3 regions of the Streptomyces sp. NPDC020807 genome follow, and region 3 is predicted to be linked to each of the others. Evidence: predicted binding sites of a transcription regulator. Region 3 holds the regulator's gene; each other region holds the start of a gene.
What was found. The regulator HrcA, encoded in region 3, represses chaperone genes, less so after heat shock. The targets are predictions, from matches to a motif close to TTNGCACTCNGNNNNNCNGAGTGCNAA.

Region 1: groL (chaperonin GroEL) is a predicted target of HrcA. The motif match lies at 2,666-2,692, and genes of this name have one in related genera.
Region 2: groES (co-chaperone GroES) is a predicted target of HrcA. The motif match lies at 1,766-1,792, and genes of this name have one in related genera.

The regions. Positions count from the first base shown of each region.
Region 1 is NZ_JBFADU010000002.1:119,619-124,939, reverse strand. It holds gene AB0G79_RS03625 (GNAT family N-acetyltransferase) at 1-255, shown strand, start outside; gene AB0G79_RS03620 (SRPBCC domain-containing protein) at 258-731, opposite strand; gene groL (chaperonin GroEL) at 871-2,499, opposite strand; gene AB0G79_RS03610 (cold-shock protein) at 2,857-3,060, opposite strand; gene AB0G79_RS03605 (MoaD/ThiS family protein) at 3,461-3,736, opposite strand; gene thrC (threonine synthase) at 3,775-5,115, opposite strand; SAM riboswitch class I at 5,109-5,253, opposite strand.
Region 2 is NZ_JBFADU010000002.1:450,440-455,760, forward strand. It holds gene AB0G79_RS05255 (polysaccharide deacetylase family protein) at 11-946, shown strand; gene AB0G79_RS05260 (hypothetical protein) at 943-1,128, shown strand; gene AB0G79_RS05265 (DUF6234 family protein) at 1,156-1,578, opposite strand; gene groES (co-chaperone GroES) at 1,937-2,245, shown strand; gene groL (chaperonin GroEL) at 2,366-3,997, shown strand; gene AB0G79_RS05280 (ester cyclase) at 4,168-4,869, opposite strand; gene AB0G79_RS05285 (SDR family oxidoreductase) at 4,940-5,321, opposite strand, start outside.
Region 3 is NZ_JBFADU010000003.1:448,851-454,171, forward strand. It holds gene AB0G79_RS07515 (long-chain fatty acid--CoA ligase) at 1-141, shown strand, start outside; gene hemW (radical SAM family heme chaperone HemW) at 227-1,459, shown strand; gene AB0G79_RS07525 (DUF3097 domain-containing protein) at 1,697-2,506, opposite strand; gene AB0G79_RS07530 (MBL fold metallo-hydrolase) at 2,517-3,245, opposite strand; gene hrcA (heat-inducible transcriptional repressor HrcA) at 3,395-4,414, shown strand; gene dnaJ (molecular chaperone DnaJ) at 4,415-5,321, shown strand, end outside.

The DNA of each region.
Region 1 (5,321 bases), on a different contig from region 3:
CCGAAGGAGCCGCACTGGTTCCTGGCCGTCATAGGCGCCGACCCGGCCGCCCAGGGCCAGGGCCACGGCGCCGCGCTCCTGCGCTCCGGCCTCGCCCAGGCCGACGCGGCGGGCCTGCCCGTCTACCTGGAGTCCTCGAAGGAGAGCAACCTCCCCTTCTACGCGCACTTCGGCTTCGCCGTGCGCGAGGAGCTCCGCCTGCCCGGCGGCGGCCCGAAGCTGTGGTCGATGTGGCGCGAGGCCCGCCGGCCGTAGCCTCAGGCCTCCCCCTTCAGATACGCCGCGAGCCGGTCGTACTGCTCCCGTACGCCCGCCTCCATCCCCGCCGCGAGCGCCTGGTCCCTGATCTCGTTCGAGGGCCAGACCGACGTGCTGGTCAGCGCCGTCCCGCCGTCGGGGGTCGCGTCGAAGGTGAGGGTGACGCGGACCGGCTCCGCGTCCGGCATCTGCTCGAAGACCTCCGTGTAGTCGAGCCGCTCGACGGGGACGACCTCCTCGTACGTACCGGAGAAGACGATCTCCTGTCCGTCCGGGGCGGTCTGCCCCCAGCGCCAGGCGCCGCCCGCCCGCAGGTCGACGTCGACGACCGTCGTGGTCAGCGCCGTGGAGCCGTACCACTCCCGCACCTGCTCGGGGCGCGTCCACGCCTCCCAGAGGCGGCCCGGCGGGGCGTCGAAGGTGCTGGTGACGACCAGCTCCCGGTCGGACGGTGTCGTCAGCAGCGTGACCATGACACGGATCCCTTCCCGAGGCGCGTACACCTCCAGGATCCACTGAACGCCCGAGGGCGGCACCCCCTGTGGGAGTGCCGCCCTCGGTCCTGGTCCCGCGAGGGACCGTGTCCTGCGATGAACGTCCGATCCGTCAGGATCAGAAGTCCATGTCACCGCCCGGCATGCCGCCGCCGGCGGGCGCGCCCGCCTTCTCCGGCTTGTCGGCGATGACGGCCTCGGTGGTGAGGAACAGCGCGGCGATCGACGCGGCGTTCTGCAGCGCGGAGCGCGTGACCTTCGCCGGGTCGATGATGCCCTCGGCGATGAGGTCGACGTACTCGTTGGTCGCGGCGTTCAGGCCGTGGCCGACGGGCAGGTTGCGGACCTTCTCCGCCACGACGCCACCCTCGAGACCGGCGTTGACGGCGATCTGCTTCAGCGGGGCCTCGAGGGCCAGCTTCACGATCGCGGCGCCCGTGGCCTCGTCGCCCGAGAGGTCGCCCTCGAGCTTCTCGAAGACCGAGGAGGCCTGGAGCAGGGCGACGCCACCGCCGGCGACGATGCCCTCCTCGACGGCCGCCTTCGCGTTGCGAACGGCGTCCTCGATGCGGTGCTTGCGCTCCTTGAGCTCGACCTCGGTCGCGGCACCGGCCTTGATGACGGCCACGCCGCCGGCCAGCTTCGCGAGGCGCTCCTGGAGCTTCTCGCGGTCGTAGTCCGAGTCGGAGTTCTCGATCTCGGCGCGGATCTGGTTCACGCGACCGGCGACCTGCTCGCTGTCACCGGCACCGTCGACGATGGTGGTCTCGTCCTTGGTGATGACGACCTTGCGGGCGCGGCCCAGCAGGTCGAGGCCCGCGTTCTCCAGCTTGAGGCCGACCTCCTCGGAGATGACCGTGCCGCCGGTGAGGATGGCGATGTCGTTCAGCATGGCCTTGCGACGGTCGCCGAAGCCCGGGGCCTTGACCGCGACGGACTTGAAGGTGCCGCGGATCTTGTTGACGACCAGGGTCGACAGGGCCTCGCCCTCGACGTCCTCGGCGATGATCAGCAGCGGCTTGCCCGACTGCATGACCTTCTCCAGGAGCGGAAGGAGGTCCTTCACGGAGGAGATCTTGGAGTTGACGATGAGGAGGTACGGGTCGTCGAGGGACGACTCCATGCGCTCCATGTCGGTGGCGAAGTACGCCGAGATGTAGCCCTTGTCGAAGCGCATGCCCTCGGTGAGCTCCAGCTCCAGACCGAAGGTCTGGGACTCCTCGACGGTGATGACGCCTTCCTTGCCGACCTTGTCCATCGCCTCGGCGATGAGCTCGCCGATCTGGGTGTCGGCGGCGGAGATGGAGGCCGTGGAAGCGATCTGCTCCTTGGTCTCGACATCCTTCGCCTGCTCGAGCAGGGCGCCGGAGACGGCCTCGACGGCCTTCTCGATGCCGCGCTTGAGGGCCATCGGGTTGGCACCGGCGGCGACGTTGCGGAGGCCCTCGCGGACGAGAGCCTGGGCGAGGACGGTGGCGGTGGTCGTACCGTCGCCGGCGACGTCGTCCGTCTTCTTGGCGACTTCCTTGACCAGCTCGGCGCCGATCTTCTCGTACGGGTCCTCGAGCTCGATCTCCTTGGCGATGGAGACACCATCGTTGGTGATCGTGGGGGCGCCCCACTTCTTCTCGAGGACGACGTTGCGGCCCTTGGGGCCGAGGGTGACCTTGACGGCGTCAGCGAGCTGGTTCATGCCGCGCTCGAGACCGCGCCGGGCCTCCTCGTCGAACGCGATGATCTTGGCCATGTGAAGTGGTCCTCCCGGACATGGGGTGGATAACGCTCCAGGACCGCGCCGACGCCCGCGACGGACGGCCTCCGTGACTCCGCGTGGTTCCTTGCCCCACCCGGACGGCGACCTCGTCTGCCCGATCCTCGTAGCACTCTCACCTTCCGAGTGCTAACGCCAATGATTAGCACTCGCCCTAGGAGAGTGCAAGCGACTCTCGACGATCGGGACGAGGATCGGGACGGAGTCACGGGAGGGGTCGGGACGGCCTCACGCGCGGAGGGCGTACGTCCCCGGGAACGCGTGAGGGGCCCGTATCCCCTCAGGGATGCGGGCCCCTCGACGGCGTTGCGTCGGTGGCCGATCGCGCCGCGCTCAGACGGCGAGCTTGACCATGTCCGCCTGCGGACCCTTCTGGCCCTGCGAGATCTCGAACTCGACTCGCTGTCCCTCTTCGAGGCTGCGGTAGCCATCCATCTGGATCGCGCTGTAGTGGACGAAAACATCCGCACCACCGTCGACCGCGATGAAGCCGTAGCCCTTCTCCGCGTTGAACCACTTGACGGTGCCCTGAGCCATGCCTAACTCCCCTATTACTGGCCCTTGCGCGGGCCCCGCACTTCGCGGAACCCGGGTCAGACCCTGCGCCGGAACGCGTCGACCGCCGCTGAATGTATCTGCCCAACTGCCCTGTGCAACAGGCCATTCGGGCGAGAATTCTGGGCACGACGGAAAGGGGAATTGGGGATAATCCCCGGACTTCCGGGGCAAGTCGGGCCCGGCAAAACGCGCAGAACGTACACAACGCTCACGCAGTTTGGCTGCTTCCAGACGTGCGGGGACGCATTCTCATATGCGGGCGGCACGGGCAGCGGAGGGGACTTCCCCAACTCTACCCCGCTCAACCATGCAGAATTGCCCCTTCCGCTTTATGGCGCGGAAGGGGCAATTCACGAAACTCGGAACGACTCGGAAGTGATCAGCCGCCGGCGACGGCCGGGATGATCGAGACGCCCGCGCCGGCCGGCGTGGCCGTCTCCAGGCCCTGCTCGAACCGCACGTCGTCGTCGTTCACGTACACGTTCACGAAGCGGCGCAGCTTGCCCTGGTCGTCCAGGACGCGGGCGGCGATGCCCGTGTGGTTCTTCTCCAGGTCGGCGATGACCTCGGCGAGGGTCGCGCCCTCGGCCTGGACCTCGGACCGCCCGCCCGTGTAGGTGCGGAGGATGGTGGGGATGCGGACGTTCACGGCCATGTCTTCGTACCTCTCGGCGACGCTTGCGGAGCGCGGAATCAGTGGGCCAGGCCCGCGTCGCGGAACGCGTCCAGGCTCGGGCGGATGGTGGCGGTCGCCTGCGAGGTCTCGGCCACCGCGTCCAGGGTCTTGAGGCCGTCACCGGTGTTGAGGACGACGGTCGTGAGCTCGGGGTCGATGAGACCGGCCTCCACGAGCTTCCTGGTCACGCCGACGGTCACGCCGCCGGCGGTCTCCGCGAAGATGCCCTCGGTCTGCGCGAGCAGCTTGATCGCGTCGACGACCTGCTCGTCGTTCACGTCCTCCACGGCGCCGCCGGTGCGGCGGGCGATGTCGAGGACGTACGGGCCGTCGGCCGGGTTGCCGATCGCGAGCGACTTGGCGATCGTGTTCGGCTTCTGCGGGCGGACGACGTCGTGGCCGGCCTTGAAGGCGGCCGAGACCGGGGAGCAGCCCTCGGCCTGCGCGCCGAAGATCTTGTACGGCTTGTCCTCGACGAGGCCCAGCTTGATGAGCTCCTGGAGACCCTTGTCAATCTTCGTGAGCTGCGAGCCGGAGGCGATCGGGATGACGAGCTGGTCCGGGATGACCCAGCCGAGCTGCTCGCAGATCTCGTACGCGAGCGTCTTGGAGCCCTCGCCGTAGTACGGGCGGAGGTTGACGTTCACGAAGCCCCAGCCCTCGCCGAGCGGGTCGCCGATGAGCTCCGAGCAGAAGCGGTTGACGTCGTCGTAGTTGCCCTCGATGCCGACGAGGTCACCGCCGTAGACGGCGGCCATGACGACCTTGCCCTGCTCCAGGTCGTGCGGGATGAAGACGCAGGAGCGGAAGCCGGCGCGGGCGGCGGCGGCGCCGACGGCGCCGGCCAGGTTGCCGGTGGAGGAGCAGGAGAGGGTGGTGAAGCCGAAGGCGCGGGCGGCTTCGAGCGCCTGGGCGACGACCCGGTCCTTGAAGGAGTGGGTCGGGTTGCCGGAGTCGTCCTTGACGAAGAGCTTGCCGGGGGCGACGCCGAGCTCGCGGGCGAGGTTGTCGGCCTGGACGAGCTTGGTCCAGCCGGGGTTCAGGTTCGGCTTCTCGGCGACGTCGGCCGGGACGGGCAGCAGCGGGGCGTAGCGCCAGATGTTGGCGGGGCCGGCCTCGATCTGCTTGCGCAGCGCCTCGGGGTCGCCGGTGGGAAGGTCGTACGCGACTTCGAGCGGTCCGAAACACAGCTCACAGGCGAAAATCGGACCGAGGGCGAAGACCTCGCCGCATTCGCGACAGGAGAGTCCGGAAGCGGGGCCGAGGTCGACGGTGGAAGCTGAATCGGCTTCGGTGGTGTCGGTGACAGCGGGTGCGACGGTCTGTGCAGCCATGGAGGCGAGGCCCTTTCTCCTCATCTTTCGCATGACGAATTTTTCGCCATGCGACGGATTTGGCACCTTCCCTAGCCGGGGGCCTCGCGAGAACGAGACAAACCGACTGGAGGGTTGCCGGGGCTTCAACGGGCCGTTTCCCTCTGCCCCTCTGGATGAGCGGTATTCGATTGTGGAACGCGGTCGGCACCCCGACGTGCATCGGAGATCCGCGTTGCTCAAGACTGTAA
Region 2 (5,321 bases), on a different contig from region 3:
GGAAGAATTTATGGTGAAGAGCGCGCACCTTTTCCGGCGGACCCTCGGGGCCGCTCTCGTCGTCGCAGCACTCACGTCCGCCGCCACCGCCTGCTCCGACGAGGCCCCCGAGCGCGGGGGCGAGCGCGGGGCGCCCGCCCCCGCGCCGGGGCAGCAGGGGCGCGGCCAGGCGGCCGGGCCGGGCGGCGCCCTGAGCGCGTACGTCGAGAAGGTCAAGCAGCAGCGGGCCGCGCGCGTGCTCGCCGCCCGGAAGTGGGGGCTCGCCAAGACCCCGCTGGAGGCCCCGGCCCCGCCGAAGACCAAGCCGCGCATCACCACGCGCAAGGGCTTCGAGACGGACGGGGAGGGTCTGCCGCCGGTCTTCACCACCGTCCCGACCAAGCAGAAGGTCGTCTTCCTGACGATCGACGACGGCGCGGAGAAGGACCCCGAACTGCTGCGGATGATGAAGGACCTGCGCATCCCGTACAGCGCCTTCCTCAGCGACTACGTCGTCAAGGACGACTACCCCTACTTCGCCAAGATGCAGAAGTCGCTGCCGGAGGGGGTCGCCCTCCACAACCACACGCTCAACCACCGCTACCTGCCGGCGCTCTCGTACGCGCAGCAGAAGCGCGAGATCTGCGGCATGCAGGACGTCATCCAGAAACGATTCGGCAAGCGGCCCCCGCTCTTCCGCCCGCCCTACGGCAACTACAACGAGGACACCCTGCGCGCCGCGAAGACCTGCGGCGTCAAGGCGGTGCCGCTGTGGGCCGCCGAGGCCTTCCCCGACCACATGGAGTGGCGCGAGTGGGACCGGGACCTCCACCCCGGCGACATCGTCCTCACGCACTTCCGGGGCAAGGGGGACTGGAAGGGCACGATGCCCGACATGGTCCGGCGGGTGATGAACGTGATCACGGCGAAGGGGTACGCGGTCGCGAAGCTGGAGGACTACGTATGAGCCGGCGGCGCGGTACGGGTGCCCTGGTCGCCGCGGCCCTGCTGCTCGGCCTCACCGGCTGCGCCTCCGCCGTCGACCCGCTGGAGCGCCTCGGCCGCAAGGCGGTGGAACAGACCCGCGACGGGGACGGCCGCCGCGCGGACGTGGAGCACGTACGGGCGGAGGGGCTTCCCCGGGGCTGAGGACTCCCCGGGAGGGCGAGGCGGGGCTCACCCTCCCGGGCACTCGCACGGCCCGCCCCCGCTGGTGCACACGCAGCGCTGCTCCGCCGGGGCGGGGGCCGGCGGCGGGGCGGGGTGCGAGCGCGTCCACTCCTCCGTCCCTCCGGCCACCGTGGCCAGGCCGAGCAGCAGGGCGGCCGCGAACTGGCCCCCGGGCGCCCAGGACCAGCCGCCGCGGTACAGCGCGTACGCCAGGAGCGCGATCCCGGCCGCTATCGCCCCGAAGGTCAGCACCGGCACCCAGTCCATGGGCGGCGGCCCGGTCCGCGGCTGGTCGAGAGTGGACCCCCAGCCGCGCATGAGGAGGCTGAAGGCGGCGAAGAGGACGAACCCGGCGTCGAGCAGGAGGAGCGCCAGGGCGAGCAGGACGTCGTGGACCGTGCGGACCCGGGGGCGGGGTGTGGTCGCCATGCCCGCACCCTCGTACGGAACCGCGGGCTCCGCGAGCACGTTGTCCTCACGGGACGGCCACGGGGGTGTGACGACGGCCGGGGCGACGGGTGGGGCGACGGCCGGGGCGACGGCCGGGACGCAGCCGGGACGACAGACGGGGCACAGCCGGGACGACGGGTGCGGCGACGCGCTCGATGGCAAGGAATTGGCACTCCGCTTGACCGAGTGCTAATCGCGGTCATAGTCTCAGGTCTGGCACTCCCCACTGGAGAGTGCCAACACAGCGACGGGCAGGTCCGGCACCCGCGACGACGGATCCACCTGGTCGCCACCTCAGACAGTTAACCCCGTAATCTCCGAAGGGGGAGGTCGGATCGTGACGACCACCAGCTCCAAGGTTGCCATCAAGCCGCTCGAGGACCGCATCGTGGTCCAGCCGCTCGACGCCGAGCAGACCACCGCCTCTGGCCTGGTCATCCCGGACACCGCCAAGGAGAAGCCCCAGGAGGGCGTCGTCCTGGCCGTGGGCCCGGGCCGCTTCGAGAACGGCGAGCGCCTGCCGCTCGACGTCAAGACCGGCGACATCGTGCTGTACAGCAAGTACGGCGGCACCGAGGTGAAGTACAACGGCGAGGAGTACCTCGTCCTCTCGGCTCGCGACGTGCTCGCGATCGTCGAGAAGTAATTCACCGAAGTAACCGAAGTATCTGCAACCAGATGCTTTGAGCTGCGCCCCTTGACCCCGCACCGGGCGTCCGGGGGCGCCGTTCGTTCCACCCGAATCCGAGAGGGCTGAACCGCTCCCATGGCGAAGATCCTGAAGTTCGACGAGGACGCCCGTCGCGCCCTTGAGCGCGGCGTCAACAAGCTTGCCGACACGGTGAAGGTGACGATCGGCCCCAAGGGCCGCAACGTCGTCATCGACAAGAAGTTCGGCGCCCCCACCATCACCAACGACGGTGTCACGATCGCCCGCGAGGTCGAGATCGACGACCCGTACGAGAACCTCGGCGCCCAGCTCGTGAAGGAGGTGGCGACCAAGACCAACGACATCGCGGGTGACGGCACCACCACCGCCACCGTGCTCGCCCAGGCCCTGGTCCGCGAGGGTCTGCGCAACGTCGCCGCCGGCGCCTCCCCGGCCGCCCTGAAGAAGGGCATCGACGCCGCCGTCAAGGCCGTCTCCGAGGAGCTGCTCGCCACCGCGCGCCCGATCGACGACAAGTCCGACATCGCCGCCGTCGCCGCGCTCTCCGCGCAGGACCAGCAGGTCGGCGAGCTCATCGCCGAGGCGATGGACAAGGTCGGCAAGGACGGTGTCATCACCGTCGAGGAGTCCAACACCTTCGGCCTGGAGCTCGACTTCACCGAGGGCATGGCCTTCGACAAGGGCTACCTGTCCCCGTACATGGTCACCGACCAGGAGCGTATGGAGGCCGTCCTCGACGACCCGTACATCCTGATCAACCAGGGCAAGATCTCCTCGATCCAGGACCTGCTCCCCATCCTGGAGAAGGTCATCCAGGCCGGTGGCAGCAAGCCGCTCCTGATCATCGCCGAGGACGTCGAGGGCGAGGCCCTCTCCACCCTCGTCGTCAACAAGATCCGTGGCACCTTCAACGCCGTGGCCGTCAAGGCCCCCGGCTTCGGTGACCGCCGCAAGGCGATGCTCGGCGACATGGCCACCCTCACCGGTGCCACCGTCATCGCCGAGGAGGTCGGCCTCAAGCTCGACCAGGCCGGTCTGGACGTGCTGGGCACCGCCCGCCGCGTGACCATCGCCAAGGACTCCACCACCATCGTCGACGGTGGCGGCAACGCCGAGGACATCGCCGGTCGCGTCGGCCAGATCAAGGCCGAGATCGAGTCCACGGACTCCGACTGGGACCGCGAGAAGCTCCAGGAGCGCCTCGCGAAGCTCGCCGGCGGCGTCTGCGTGATCAAGGTCGGCGCCGCCACCGAGGTGGAGCTCAAGGAGAAGAAGCACCGTCTCGAGGACGCCATCTCCGCGACCCGCGCCGCGGTCGAGGAGGGCATCGTCTCCGGTGGTGGCTCCGCGCTCGTCCACGCCGTCAAGGTCCTCGAGGGCAACCTCGACAAGACCGGCGACGAGGCCACGGGTGTCGCGGTCGTCCGCCGCGCCGCCGTCGAGCCGCTGCGCTGGATCGCCGAGAACGCCGGCCTCGAGGGCTACGTCATCACCTCGAAGGTGGCGGAGCTCGACAAGGGCCAGGGCTTCAACGCCGCGACCGGCGAGTACGGCGACCTGGTCAAGGCCGGCGTCATCGACCCGGTGAAGGTCACGCGCTCCGCCCTGGAGAACGCCGCCTCGATCGCCTCCCTGCTCCTCACCACCGAGACCCTCGTGGTGGAGAAGAAGGAGGAGGAGCCGGCGGACGCGGGTCACTCCCACGGCGGCCACGGCCACTCCCACTGAGGCCCGTAGCAGCTGACTGACCACCGAGGCCCGGTGCTCCCGTCGCGGGAGCACCGGGCCTCGGTGCGTGTGCGTCGTGCGTCGGGTGCTGTGTGCCGGGTGTCGTGCGTCGAGTGCCGTTCGTCGGGTGTCGTGTGCCGTGCCGTGCCGTGCCGCTCGCGCTCAGGCCGTCAGGCCTCGACGGCGCCGAGCTGGCCCATCAGGCCGAGCAGGTCGTACTGCCACCAGCCCTCGACGGCCTTCCCGTCGTCCCGGAAGCGGTGGATCACCGTGCCGGTCATGGAGACCTTCTGCCCGGTGGGCTGGATCCCCATGAAGTCGCCGACGTGCGTCCCGTTCCACGTCCAGCGCGTGCAGACGCGGTCCCCGTCGGCGAGCTGGTCCTCGATGGTGAAGGCGAAGTCGAAGGCGCCCCGCCACATCTCCGCCTCGCGGCGCAGTGCGTCCATGCCGTAGGCGTCCTGCGGGTTGGTGGGGTCGTGGTCGTGGTACCCCTCGGCGAACACCTCGTCCAGCGGCGGCAGCTCCTCGTCGCTGGTCGAGATCAGCTCGAAGAAGCGGCGGACGTTGGCCTTGTAGAGCGCCTCGTCCCGGACGACGTCCAGGTCGGTGAAGGTCGGCATCTCGTCGCAGAGGGCGACCATCTCCCGGAAGATCCGGTCCGTCTCGGGCAGTTGGGAGTTCCGCATGGCCACGTCGTACGAGGGGAACTCCACGATCTCCACGACGTGCGACGCGTCCGACCGGTCCTTCCCGACGATGCTGTGGACCGCCGTCCGCCTGCCCTCGGTCTGCTCGACCCACTGGTCCATGAGCCGGTTGAGGTCGTCGACCCGACTGGTCTTGCAGTCGATGATCTGTACGAATGTCATGGCGCCGCCTCCGGACCCAGACCCCCAGACCCCCAGGACCCTTCCAGTCTAGGTCCCGGTGCCCCCGCGGCTACTGGGGACCGTACTTCCGTCCCGCCTTCGACGAGACCCCGCCGAGCAGGCCGCGCGGCGCCAGCTTCACCACGCCCATGAGGGCCTTGTAGCGCGGGTCCGGGATCGACAGCGTCCTGCCCCGGTGCAGGTCGGACAGGGCTGCGGTGACCAGCTTGTCCGCGTCCAGCCACATCCACCCCGGGATGTTGTCCGTCCCCATCCCGGCCCGCTCGTGGAACTCCGTCCGTACGAAGCCGGGGCACAGCGCCATCAGCCGTACGCCGCTGCCCGCGAGGTCCCGCGCGGCGCCCTGGGTGAACTGCACGACCCACGCCTTCGACGCGCCGTACGTGCCGCGCGGCAGGAAGGCCGCCACCGAGGCGACGTTGACGACCCCG
Region 3 (5,321 bases):
AAGAAGTTCCGGCTGCTGCCCCGCGACCTCGACATCGAGCACGGCGAGCTCACGCCCTCGCTGAAGCTGAAGCGACCGGTCGTGGAGCGGGAGTACAAGGCGCTCATCGAGGAGATGTACGAGGGCTCCCGCGAGGCCTGACAGGTCTGACCTGCGGCGCAGTGGGCTGTCGGGAGTTGTCCACAGGGCTGCTCCGTAGCCTCGGGCGGTACGGGACAATGGGCTCATGCCTTCCGTACTGCCCGATGGTGAGCCCATGCCCGAGACCGGGGCGCTGCCCGCGCACGCCCTGGAAGGGGCGGCCGAGCGGCCCCTCGGGTTCTATCTGCACGTGCCGTACTGCGCCACGCGGTGCGGTTACTGCGACTTCAACACGTACACCGCCAGTGAGCTGCGCGGTGCCGGTGGCGTGCTCGCCTCCCGCGACAACTACGCCGGGCAGGTCACCGAGGAGATACGGCTCGCCCGGAAGGTCCTCGGCGACGACCCGCGTCCCGTGCGGACCGTCTTCGTCGGCGGCGGGACGCCGACGCTGCTCGCCGCCGGTGACCTCGTACGGATGCTGGGGGCGATCCGGGACGAGTTCGGGCTCGCGGACGACGCCGAGGTCACGACCGAGGCGAACCCCGAGTCCGTGAACCCGGAGTACCTGGCGGAGCTGCGGGAGGGCGGGTTCAACCGGATCTCCTTCGGCATGCAGAGCGCCCGGCAGCACGTCCTGAAGATCCTCGACCGCACGCACACGCCGGGGCGGCCCGAGGCGTGCGTCGCGGAGGCGCGGGCGGCGGGGTTCGAGCACGTCAACCTCGACCTGATCTACGGCACGCCGGGGGAGTCCGACGACGACTGGCGCGCGTCGCTCGACGCGGCGATCGGGGCCGGACCGGACCACGTCAGCGCGTACGCGCTGATCGTCGAGGAGGGGACGCAGCTCGCGCGGCGGATCCGGCGCGGCGAGGTGCCGATGACCGACGACGACGTGCACGCCGACCGGTACCTGATCGCCGAGGCGGCCTTCGAGGAGGCCGGGTTCTCCTGGTACGAGGTGTCCAACTGGGCCACCTCCGACGCCGGACGCTGCCTCCACAACGAGCTGTACTGGCGCGGCGCGGACTGGTGGGGCGCCGGGCCGGGTGCCCACTCGCACGTGGGCGGCGTCCGCTGGTGGAACGTGAAGCACCCCGGTGCGTACGCGGCGGCGCTCGGGGCGGGGAAGTCACCCGGGGCCGGGCGGGAGGTCCTCACGGAGGAGGACCGACGGGTCGAGCGGATCCTGCTGGAGCTGCGGCTGCGCGAGGGGGTCGAGCTGGCGCTGCTCAAGCCGGCGGGCCTCGCGGCCTCGCGGAAGGCGCTGGAGGACGGGCTCCTCGACCCGGAGGCGTACGAGGCGGGGCGGGCGGTCCTGACCCTGCGGGGCCGGCTGCTCGCGGACGCGGTGGTGCGGGACCTGGTGGACTGAGGTCCGGGCGCGCCGGGCCCTCCGCGGGCCGTCGCTCCCGTTGCGGGCAGGGCAGGGCAGGGCAGAGCAGAGCAGGGCGGCTGCGGGCAGGGCAGCTGCGGGCAGTGCGCCGCACCCGGGGTGCGGGCCGAGAGCGGGGGCCTCGGCCCGGGAAGGGGCGCCGTCCCGTGTGCCCGCCAGTCCCGCCCTGCGGGACGATTGCCCGCACGGGGCCCTCGGATCAGGGTCGGACAGGCCCTAAGGGGCCGTGACGAAGTCGATGAGTTCCTCGACCCTGCCCAGGAGCTGCGGTTCCAGGTCCTTGTAGCTCGTCACCTTCGACAGGATGTGCTGCCAGACCGCGCCCGTGTTGTCGTGGGGCCAGCCCAGGGCCCGGCAGACGCCGGTCTTCCAGTCCTGGCCCCGGGGGACCGCCGGCCAGGCGGGGATGCCGACCGAGGACGGCTTCACCGCCTCCCAGACGTCGATGTACGGGTGGCCGACGACCAGGACGTCCGCACCGGTCACCCGCGCGGCGATCCTCGACTCCTTCGAACCCGGGACCAGGTGGTCCACCAGGACGCCCAGCCGGGCGTCCGGGGCCGGGGCGAAGTCGGCGACGACGGCGGGGAGGTCGTCCACGCCTTCGAGGTACTCGACGACCACGCCCTCGACGCGCAGGTCGTCGCCCCACACCCGCTCGACGAGTTCCGCGTCGTGCCGGCCCTCCACGTAGATCCTGCCCGCCCGTGCCACGCGTGCGCGGGCGCCCGGCACCGCGATCGAGCCCGAGGCCGTGCGGGTGGGGCGGGAGGGGGCCGAGGCCGGTGCCGGGCGGATCAGGGTGACGACCTGGCCGTCGAGCAGGAAGCCGCGCGGGGACATCGGGAAGACCCGGTGCTTGCCGAAGCGGTCCTCCAGCGTCACCGTGCCCGCCTCGCAGCGGATCACCGCCCCGCAGAAGCCCGTCGACACCTCCTCCACGACCAGGTCGTGGTCCGCCGGGATCTCCGGGACGGGGGCCGACTTCTTCCACGGGGGCGTCAGGTCCGGGTTGTAGCTGCGCATTTGGGGGACGTTATGACACCGCGAAGCGCCGTGCCAGCTCCTCGCGCTGTGTCCGGACGAACGTGGCGTCCACCACGGCCCCGTGGCCGGGGACGTACGCCGCGTCCCCGCCGCCCAGCGAGAGGAGCCGGTCCAGCGCGTCGGGCCAGCGGGACGGGATCGCGTCCGGGCCCGCCTGCGGCTCGCCCGACTCCTCCACCAGGTCCCCGCAGAAGACCACCTCACGGGAGCCGGGGACGCAGAGGGCCAGGTCGTGGCCCGTGTGGCCGGGGCCGACGTTCGCCAGCAGGACCTGCCGGCCGCCCAGGTCGAGGGTCCACTCGCCCGACACCACGTGCCGGGGGACGACCAGCGCGTCCACCGCCTCCGCCGCCGCCTCCGCGTCGACGCCCTGCCGCACCGCGTCCTCGCGCAGCGCCTCCCGTTCCCTCGGCAGGGCGAGCAGCTCCTCCGTACCGACCGCGCCGAAGACCTCGGCCCCCGCGAAGACCGCCGTCCCGAGGACGTGGTCGAAGTGGGGGTGGCTCAGTGCGATGTGCGTCACCTTGCGCCCGCCCGTGAGCTGCGCCACCTGAGCCCGCAGCTCCGCGCCCTCCGCGAGCGTGGAGCCCGTGTCGTACAGGAGTACCCCGTGTTCGCCCACCACCAGGCCCACCGTCGCGTCCCAGCCGGGCAGTCGGCGCCGGCCCACCCCGTCGGCGAGCCGCTCCCATCCGTACGCTTCCCAATCCGTCTCCATGGGGCGACGCTAACGGGTGCGCCGCCTCCTCCTTGCCAGGAGCGTTGTCCGCCGCCGTACACTGGCCGGGGTATTGCTGGCACTCAGACAGGGCGAGTGCCAAAAGCGGAGCAACCGGATCGACCGACCGACAGCTGGAGGTGCGCACGATGCTCAGCGAACGCAGGCTGGAGGTGTTGCGCGCCATCGTCCAGGACTACGTCGGCACCGAGGAGCCCGTCGGCTCGAAGGCGCTCACCGAGCGCCACAAACTCGGCGTGTCGCCCGCCACCGTCCGCAACGACATGGCCGTCCTGGAGGAGGAGGGGTACATCGCCCAGCCTCACACGAGTGCGGGGCGGATCCCGACCGACAAGGGCTACCGGCTCTTCGTCGACCGGCTCGCCGGCGTCAAGCCGCTGTCGACGCCCGAGCGGCGGGCCATCCACAACTTCCTCGACGGGGCCGTCGACCTCGACGACGTCGTCGGCCGCACGGTCCGGCTGCTCGCGCAGCTGACCCGCCAGGTCGCCGTCGTCCAGTACCCCTCGCTGACCCGCTCGACCGTCCGGCACGTGGAGCTGCTCTCGCTGGCCCCGGCCCGCCTGATGCTCGTGCTCATCACGGACACCGGCCGTGTCGAGCAGCGGGTCGTCGACTGCCCCGCACCCTTCGGCGAGACCTCCCTCGCCGACCTGCGGGCCCGGCTCAACAGCTGGGTCGTCGGCCGTCGGTTCGCCGACGTGCCGCAGCTGGTGCAGGACCTCCCCGAGTCCTTCGAGGAGATGGAGGACCGCGCCACGGTCTCGACCGTGCTCGCGACCCTCCTCGAAACGCTCGTGGAGGAGCACGAGGAGCGGCTGATGATCGGCGGCACCGCCAATCTCACCCGCTTCGGACACGACTTCCCCCTGATGATCAGGCCCGTCCTGGAGGCCCTTGAGGAGCAGGTCGTGCTCCTCAAGCTGCTCGGCGAGGCCAAGGAATCGGGCATGACCGTACGGATCGGGCACGAGAACGCCCACGAGGGGCTGAGCTCCACGTCCGTCGTCTCGGTCGGCTACGGTTCGGGCGGCGAAGCAGTCGCCAAACTCGGCGTGGTCGGACCGACCCGCATGGACTACCCCGGAACGATGGGAGCGGTACGCGCAGTGGCACGTTACGTCGGACAGATCCTGGCGGAGTCGTAAGTGGCCACGGACTACTACGCCGTGCTCGGCGTGCGCCGCGACGCTTCCCAGGACGAGATCAAGAAGGCCTTCCGGAGGCTCGCGCGCGAGCTGCACCCGGACGTCAATCCCGATCCGAAGACGCAAGAGCGCTTCAAGGAGATCAACGCCGCCTACGAGGTCCTCTCGGACCCGCAGAAGAAGCAGGTCTACGACCTCGGCGGCGACCCGCTCTCGGCCTCCGGCGGAGGCGGCGCGGGCGGCTTCGGGGCCGGTGGCTTCGGCAACTTCTCCGACATCATGGACGCCTTCTTCGGCCAGTCCTCGCAGCGCGGACCGCGCTCGCGGACCCGCCGCGGCCAGGACGCCATGATCCGCCTGGAGATCGACCTCAACGAGGCGACCTTCGGCACCACCAAGGACATCCAGGTCGACACGGCCGTCGTCTGCACCACCTGTTCGGGTGAGGGCGCCGCGCCCGGCACCTCCGCGCAGACCTGCGACATGTGCCGCGGTCGCGGTGAGGTCTCCCAGGTCACGCGGTCCTTCCTGGGCCAGGTCATGACCTCCCGGCCCTGCCCCCAGTGCCAGGGCTTCGGCACCGTGGTCCCGACCCCGTGCCCCGAGTGCGCGGGCGACGGCCGGGTCCGCTCCCGCCGCACCCTCACCGTGAAGATCCCGGCCGGTGTCGACAACGGCACCCGGATCCAGCTCGCGGGCGAGGGCGAGGTCGGCCCCGGCGGCGGCCCCGCCGGCGACCTGTACGTCGAGATCCAGGAGACGCCGCACGAGACGTTCCAGCGGCGCGGCGACGACCTGCACTGCACGGTCACCATCCCGATGACGGCGGGCGCGCTCGGCACGAAGGTGCCACTGCAGACGCTCGACGGCCTGGAGGAGATCGACATCCGTCCGGGCACGCAGTCCG